2 regions of the Pantoea sp. CFCC18179 genome follow, and region 2 is predicted to be linked to the other one. Evidence: predicted binding sites of a transcription regulator. Region 2 holds the regulator's gene; the other holds the start of a gene.
The links. Region 2 encodes CRP, which controls carbon source genes, mostly activating them, when cyclic AMP is high. Its sites were predicted from a motif close to ATGTGANNNNNNTCACAT; they were not measured.
Positions count from the first base shown of each region.

Region 1: ompW (outer membrane protein OmpW) is a predicted target of CRP. The motif match lies at 2,370-2,387, and genes of this name have one in related genera.

Region 1 is NZ_JBNBPM010000001.1:158,797-163,010, forward strand. It holds gene trpA (tryptophan synthase subunit alpha) at 1-530, shown strand, start outside; gene ACPUC7_RS00725 (hypothetical protein) at 577-1,014, opposite strand; gene ACPUC7_RS00730 (BON domain-containing protein) at 1,263-1,577, shown strand; gene ompW (outer membrane protein OmpW) at 1,624-2,256, opposite strand; gene ACPUC7_RS00740 (YkgJ family cysteine cluster protein) at 2,500-2,916, shown strand; gene ACPUC7_RS00745 (YciC family protein) at 2,944-3,678, shown strand; gene ACPUC7_RS00750 (septation protein A) at 3,738-4,214, shown strand, end outside.
Region 2 is NZ_JBNBPM010000019.1:65,556-69,769, forward strand. It holds gene ACPUC7_RS22725 (YccS/YhfK family putative transporter) at 1-1,529, opposite strand, end outside; gene crp (cAMP-activated global transcriptional regulator CRP) at 1,588-2,220, opposite strand; gene ACPUC7_RS22735 (OsmC family protein) at 2,527-2,931, shown strand; gene ACPUC7_RS22740 (phosphoribulokinase) at 3,022-3,891, opposite strand; gene ACPUC7_RS22745 (YheU family protein) at 3,953-4,171, opposite strand; gene ACPUC7_RS22750 (hydrolase) at 4,174-4,214, opposite strand, start outside.

The DNA.
Region 1 (4,214 bases), on a different contig from region 2:
ATCCTGACCTGCCAATTGGTTTGCTGATGTACGCCAACCTGGTGTTCAGCAAAGGCATCGATAACTTTTACGCGCAGTGCGAAAAAGTGGGCGTGGATTCAGTGCTGGTTGCTGATGTCCCGGTCGAAGAGTCAGCGCCATTCCGTCAGGCGGCAATGCGTCATAACGTGGCGCCGATCTTTATCTGCCCGCCAAATGCGGATGATAACCTGCTGCGCGAAATCGCTTCACACGGCCGTGGCTACACTTATTTGCTGTCGCGCGCTGGCGTAACCGGTTCTGAAAATCGCGCCAGCCAGCCTTTGCATCACCTGATCAACAAGCTACGTGAATTCAATGCCGCACCTCCGTTGCAAGGCTTTGGTATTTCCGAGCCAGGCCAAGTGAAGGATGCGATTTCCGCTGGTGCCGCCGGAGCGATTTCGGGTTCGGCGATTGTGAAAATTATTGAGCGTAACCAGAACGATCCGGCCACGCTGCTGAGCGAGCTAAAAGCCTTCGTCAGCAATCTGAAAGCGGCAACCCGCTAATACCAAAAGACCTTATCTGCATGTGCGGATAAGGTCTTTCTCTTCCCTATTCCAATCTGAACGTCTGCTGTTCCCCTGATCCGTCTGCATACGCCAGTTTCATGGTGAGCTTGTCATTGCTGATGCGCCAGGTCAGCACTTCATCATCCGGCCCGTCACGCCAGCGACCAGCACTGTCTGGATTATCCGACATCCAAATCACCCGATTGTCCTGTAAGCGACAACGAATTGCCCAGCGCGATTGATCCGACGGCCGCAGGTAATGCACCCAGGCAACGCCCTGCTCATCAACTTTATCTAATTGCATGATCTTAAAATTGCGACCAAAACTGATTGCCGCCGCAGCTTTGCAAAGCGTGCCTAAGTGCGGATTAATTATTGATTCCGCCTGCGCACTCGGCAAAGGAAGCGTTTGTGTCGCAAATAACTGGAGATACGACAAATAGCCAACCGTGGCGATGACTAAAATGGCACGTTTTTTCATTATTTATGTTCCCTGCAATATCTATGCTTAGGCACAGACCGGCGTGTTTTATGGTGTAGAAGTCATTTTTTGCCCTGCGCCATCAGCTTAGCGGGATAAGGAAAAACGCAATTGGATCAATAAGTGGTAAAAGTCCCCTTATTCCTATTTTTTTGCACTGGATGATTTGCCGATTTTGCTAAGCCAGACCACAATTAATAGCGCCGCCATGAAGCGGCGAAACTTTATTTAAGACAGGGAGATAACCAATGAAATTGTTCAAAGTCGTTGCAGGATTTTTGATGGCTGCGGTGGTCGCGTTAACGCTTAGCGCTTGTGCACCGACATCAACTCAGGAAGGAACCGGCGGTTACATCGACGATACTGTCGTGACCACCAAAGTGAAGGCGCAGCTGTTGCATGATGAATCGCTGAAATCGACTGAAATCAATGTCGAAACCTTCAAAGGTAAAGTTCAGCTGAGTGGTTTTGTTAGCTCACCACAAATGGCTAATCGCGCGGTTGAAGTCACCCGCAGCGTGGCTGGCGTGAAATCTGTTGTGAACAACATGCAGATCAAATAACACAACGGGCGACCATCTGGTCGCCCGCTTCATTTCTGCTGGCGGATTAGAAACGATAACCCGCGCCGAAGAAGAACACCCACGGATCGATACGCGTGTTGATGTTTTGCTGCTCACCACCCGCTTTAAATTTCACGGTGGTATCAATGTCCATGTACCACAGCGATGCGTTCAGCATCCAGTCGCGGTTGATTTGATAATCCAGACCTACCTGACCCGCCATGCCCCACGAATCTTTAACGCTCAGATCGGTTAAGCCCGCATCCTGTCCAGTTTGGTTGAATTTGGCATCATAGAAAGTGGTGTAGTTGATGCCGACGCCGACATACGGACGTACCTTGCTTTTGCTGTCGAAGAAGTAGTATTGCGCCATCAAAGTTGGCGGTAACTGACGCACCGTTGCCAGATTGCCGGTTGCACCCAGGCCAACTTTGTGACGGAACGGCGTGGCAGCTAACAACTCAACACCGATATTGTCGGTGGCCATGTAGGTAAAGGTTAAACCCAGTTGCGTGTCGTTACTGACACTGAAGCCGCCCATACCCAGCACATTGTCAGAGCCTTCGGTTGGACGTACGGTGGCGCTGCCCGCGCGCATGAAGAAATCACCCGCTTCGTGGGCCAACGCCAATTGTGGGATCGCCAACGCGATGAGCAGTGCGCATTTTGCCAGTTTCATAATCACTCCTTTGCCGAAAATAGGGTCTCAATGTGGATTGCGGCACAATATCTAACCCTTTTTCAGTAAAAGATCATCTGCATCAATTCAAATTAATCACTTAAAAAACAATGAATTGATTCAGATCAATTTTGGCTTTGCGCGTTGTCTTAAAAGTCCACTTGCCAAAGTTTTTCGCCGTGATTATTTTATTTTTCCCCAATGTGATTTTGGTTCGATGTCTTAGGAGTGGCGGGCAATCAGATGAGCGATTCACTTAATCCTTGCATGACCTGCGGCGCATGCTGCGCTAACTTCCGCGTTTCTTTTTACTGGGCCGAAGCCGAAGATGGCGGCGGTGCCGTGCCCGTTGAATTAACCGAGCAATTAGGCTTGCTGATGCGCAATATGCGCGGCACCAACCAGCGCCAGCCGCACTGTATCGCGCTGCAAGGTGAAGTTGGCGGCTGCGTTTCCTGCGGCATTTATCAGCAACGGCCCTCGCCGTGTCGCGAATTCTCTATGTCTGGTGAAAACGGCGTGCATAACGAAGCCTGCGATCGCGCGCGTGCACGCTACGGTCTTCCTGCGCTTTTTCACCCTTCTTTACCTTCCATGACAGAAAGTTATTGCAATGCGGGTGCCAGCACGCCAGTAGAACATGTACAATCGCCGGGTTAATTAACCCGGTTCTTTCAAGGAGTTTACATGTCTATCACGGCAAGCTCGTTATACCGTGACACAGGAAATTTTTTACGTCATCAGCTGGTGACTATTTTGCTGATGGCGTTGCTGACCTCGTTCATTACTGTGATCGTCGGCCATGCTTTAACCCCCGGTGAAGACCAGTTATCACTGTTGAGCCAGTCAGATGACAGCGCATCCTCGCTGTTTGAACTGGTACAGAACATGTCGCCAGAGCAACAACGCATTCTGCTGCGCGCTTCTGCGGCGGGTACCTTCGCAGCCTTAATTGGCAATACGCTGCTGCTGGGCGGCATGCTGTGCCTGATCCCGATGGTATCGGGCGGCCAACGCGTCAGTGCCTTACGCGCTATTGGTGCTTCTGCGCCGTTGCTGCCGAAACTGCTGCTGCAAACCTTTTTGATCACCTTGCTGGTGCAATTAGGCTTTATGGTTTTGATGGTACCGGGTGTGTTGCTGGCGATCGTATTTTCTTTAGCGCCGGTGATTTTGGCCAATGAAAAACTCGGCGTGATCGGCGCCATGCGTGCCAGTATGCGTCTTGCCTGGAAGAATATTAAGGTAATTGCACCCGCGATTTTGCTGTGGCTGTTAGCGAAGATCGTATTGATGTTCTTCTTCTCGTCTTTAACCGTGCTGCCAGCGAATATTGCTTCCGTGGTGTTAAATGCGCTGGGCAACCTGGTCTCCGCTATTCTGGTTATTTATTTGTACCGGCTGTATATGCTGTTACGTTAATCGTTATGGCGCTTTACGCGGCGCCTTAACTGAATGCTCCTGCCCTAATTGGAAACGCTATGAAGCAGTTACTCGATTTTCTTCCCCTGGTGGTTTTCTTCATCTTCTACAAGCTATACGACATCTTTGTCGCTTCTGGCGCCTTGATTGTGGCGACAGGCTTGGCGTTAGTCGTCAGCTGGGTGCTGTACCGCAAGCTGGAAAAGATGACCATTTTCACCTTCGTGTTGGTTGCCGTGTTTGGCACCTTAACGTTGGTTTTCCACAATGATGAATTTATCAAATGGAAGGTAACGGTGATCTATTCGTTGTTTGCTCTGGCGCTGCTTTACAGCCAATGGTTTATGAAACAGCCACTGATTCAAACCATGTTGGGTAAAGAGCTGCAACTGCCTTCGGGCGTGTGGCGCAATCTCAACATCGCTTGGGCGATTTTCTTCCTCGCCTGCGGCTTAGCGAATATTTATGTTGCGTTTTGGTTATCACAGGAATTTTGGGTTAACTTTAAAGTGTTCGGTCTGACCGGCCTGACCCTA
Region 2 (4,214 bases):
CTTTGCCATTGCGGCCACAGCCAAATCATCCCGGCGAAGGCAATCAGGCATCCCATCAAGGTATCCATCATGCGCGGTAACAAGAACTGCGCGCCATTCAGCGACAGCAATTGCAGCGAATACACCGCAGTGACGGTAAAGCCAATCATCGACCAACCGTAATATTTGCGCGTCACCAAATAGCTCGCCAGCGTAATCACCAGCATAAACAGCAGCGTGAGCGATTCCGGCACTTCCAGCCGTAAAGAAGCTGCGGCGATCAGCAAACCGGCAAAGGTGCCCAGTGCGCGGTGCTGAATGCGCACGCGCGTGGCGCTGTAGCCATTCTGGCTGACGAACATAATGGTCATCAGAATCCAGTAAGGTTTGGGGATGTTGAAGAACAGCGCCAGCGCGCTGCCAAACATCAACATCACGGCGAAACGACCGGCGGTACGTAACGCCGATGATTTGAAGGAAAGATAGCTGCGCAGCGCTGGCAGCAGCGGCAAGCGGCGTTGGCGATCGGCCATTAAGTCACGCGTGTAGAGCGGCTTTTGGGTACGCAGCACGCGAGCGATGCGGCTGAAGTGGTACAGACAGAAGTTGCCGACCGGATTATCCGGATGCTGGCGGGCGATTTTCTCCAGCGCACCCAGCTGCTTCTCCATGTGAAAGCGATCCGGCAACTGGTGATAAAGAATGGCATCGGCGAGCACCCGCAGCCGCGCTGAGATGATTTTGGCGTTCCAGCGAATCACCGCTTCGGCGTGACTCTGCTCAACCAGTTTCTGCACTTCTTCCGGCTGGTGCAGGCTAACTGAGATGTGTTCCTGCAAATCCAGCGCCACCTGGAAGGCGCGCGTCAGACGTTTGTGGCTGTTATCGCGGCTGGCCGACAGCATGTGCATCTGCTGATAACAGACGGTAATCAGATCAACCGCCTTTTGTTGACGTGCCAGCAGCGGCGGCAGCGCTTTTTCCGGATCGGTTAACTGCGTCAGCAAGGTGTATTTGGCATCGCAATAATCCGCCAGCTCGCGATACAGCAAACTGAGCGATTCGCGCATCGGCTGCTCTTTCCACAGCCAAAACCAGAACCAGTTGAACAAGCCGTACCACAATGTGCCGCCAATATAGAGCAGCGGCGGCACCCAAATCGGCATGCGTCCTACCAGGCTTAGCGAAAAGATGGCGGCAATCAAGGTGGCTGGCAGTAAGCGGCCATGCAGCGGGCTGATTTCACCGGTGACGCCAATCAGTAGCGGCAACACCAATAAAATCAGCGGCAACGGCACGTGATAATCGGTGAGGTACGGAATCAGGAAACTGCCGGTGGCGAACAGCGAACCACCCACAATCAAGCGTTTGAAGAAGCGTTTGTGCGGCGTATCTAACCCCGCCATGTTGCAGCAGGCCGGCACTAAAGAGAACAACAGCCCTTTTTGCAGATCGCCAAACAGCCAACCGAGAGCCACAGGCAGGCACAGCACCAGCGTTTGCCGCAGCGCATAGTTAACTTCAGGATGATAGATGATTCGGCGCCACATCAGCTCATCGCAAATAGAAACGGCGCGATGTTGCCATCACGCCGTGGGTGAGAAGGAATTAGCGGGTGCCGTAAACGACGATGGTTTTACCGTGTGCGGAGATCAGATTCTGATCTTCCAGCATTTTCAGGATACGACCCACGGTTTCGCGTGAGCAGCCCACGATCTGACCAATCTCCTGACGGGTGATTTTAATCTGCATTCCGTCTGGGTGAGTCATCGCATCTGGCTGTTTAGCCAGATTAAGCAGCGTTTGCGCGATACGTCCGGTCACATCGAGGAAGGCAAGGTTGCCCACTTTTTCAGATGTCACTTGCAGACGACGCGCCATTTGCGACGACAGTCGCATTAAAATATCCGGGTTTACCTGAATCAGCTGACGGAATTTTTTGTATGAAATTTCAGCCACTTCGCAGGCAGACTTCGCACGTACCCAAGCACTGCGTTCCTGGCCTTCTTCGAAAAGACCGAGTTCGCCGATGAAATCTCCCTGATTAAGGTAGGAGAGAATCATCTCTTTGCCTTCTTCATCTTTAATCAGTACCGCTACGGAACCTTTCACGATGTAGTACAGCGTTTCCGCTTTCTCACCCTGATGGATGAGCGTGCTTTTTGACGGATATTTGTGAATATGGCAATGGGACAGGAACCATTCGAGTGTAGGGTCTGTTTGCGGTTTGCCGAGAACCATTCGCTATTATCCTCTGTTGTAATCGTGCCCAAAAATACAGGGGGCATTTTTCCCTGTCAGGCGGTTTAATCGTCGAGCGTTTCCTAATGAAGGAAAATTTATTCCGGGGTGACTCTTAAGCTACGCTTTTGATTCTTCCCGCCTTCGTCGGTTAGGACGAAAATATTTTCAGCACTGTTTGTAGCACAGCTTTTGCGAGCTGTCTTGTGTTGTCTCGCTTCAGCAGAAGGGGGATTTCTCTGGATTGCCGTTTGTCATGTGAAAGCGTACTCTGACGGCAAAACCGCCGCTTCAGGAGAAAGAATAATGCAGGCACGAGTGAAATGGGTGGAAGGGCTTACCTTTCTCGGAGAATCCTCATCCGGCCATCAGGTATTAATGGACGGTAATTCCGGTGATAAAGCGCCAAGTCCAATGGAGATGGTGTTGATGGCAGCCGGCGGCTGTAGCGCGATTGACGTGGTGTCGATTCTGCAAAAAGGGCGTAGCGATGTCGCCGATTGCGAAGTGAAACTCACCTCTGAACGTCGTGAAGAAGCGCCACGTATTTTTACGCACATTAACCTGCATTTTATTGTCAGCGGCAAAGCGTTGAGCGATAAAGCGGTGGCGCGCGCAGTTGATCTGTCAGCGGAAAAATATTGTTCGGTGGCTATTATGCTGGGCAAAGGCGTTGAAATCACCCACAGCTATGAAGTGATTGAGCTTTAGCTCGATTGTAGCGGCGCGATTTATCGCGTTCAGTTGATGGTAAAAGGTCAACATAACGCAATAAATTGCGCCGCTACATAATCACTGCACTCACTCAATTCGCTTGCCTTCAATCAGGCGCTGCACCAGCGGCAACATAATCAACTCCATCGCCAGGCCCATTTTTCCGCCCGGCACCACCAAAGTGTTGATGTGGGAGATAAACGATCCCTGAATCATCGCCAGCAGATAAGGGAACGCAATCCCTTCCAATCCACGGAAATGAATCACCACAAAGCTTTCGTCGAGCGACGGAATTTCACGCGCGGCAAACGGGTTTGAGGTATCCACCGTTGGCACACGCTGGAAGTTGATGTGAGTACGCGAGAATTGCGGCGTGATGAAGTTGATGTAATCCTCCATCGAACGCACCACTGAATCCATCACCGCTTCCCGCGAATGTCCACGTTCGCTGGTGTCGCGCACCAGCTTTTGAATCCACTCAAGGTTAACAATTGGCACCACGCCAACAAGTAGATCTACATGTTCCGCCACGTTGTGTGGCTGCGTCACCACGCCGCCGTGCAAACCTTCATAAAACAGCACATCGGTGTTTTCCGGCAGCGGTTGCCACGGCGTAAAGGTGCCCGGCACCTGATTCCACGGTACGGCTTCATCGTAGGTGTGCAAATACTTGCGCGATTCGCCCAGTCCAGTTTGGCCGTAATGCTTGAACGTCTGCTCCAGCAAACCAAAGTCATTGGCTTCCGGGCCGAAATAACTGATGTGGCGCCCGAGATCGCGCGCTTTGCGGATCGCCATGTCCATTTCTGGACGCGTATAGCGATGGAAACTGTCGCCTTCCACTTCCGCGGCATGCAGATTTAACTGCTGGAAAATCTTACGGAAGGCAAGGCTGGTGGTGGTGGTTCCGGCACCGCTGGAACCGGTAACCGCAATAATTGGATGCCTGGCTGACATAACAGAGCTCCCTGTGAAGTCCGGCGATGAGCATTGTTACCACGAATTGCCGCGCGGCGCATTAGCCGCGAAATTCACTCTTCGGCATGATATTGATGGATTCGTGCAGCTCCGACCATACCAGCACTACCTCGCCGCGCTCAAGTTGGCGGCGCACATCGGCGACTTTCTGTGACAGGCTGCGTTCCTGTTCGCCGTAATCTGTGCCTTCACGCAGCACGAAGGTTTCAATCAGGTTTTCCAGCGTTTCCGCTTCAAGCTGCTGCCAGGGAATAATCACAATTACACATCCAAATAGGTAGAGAGCCAATCCGGCACGCGTT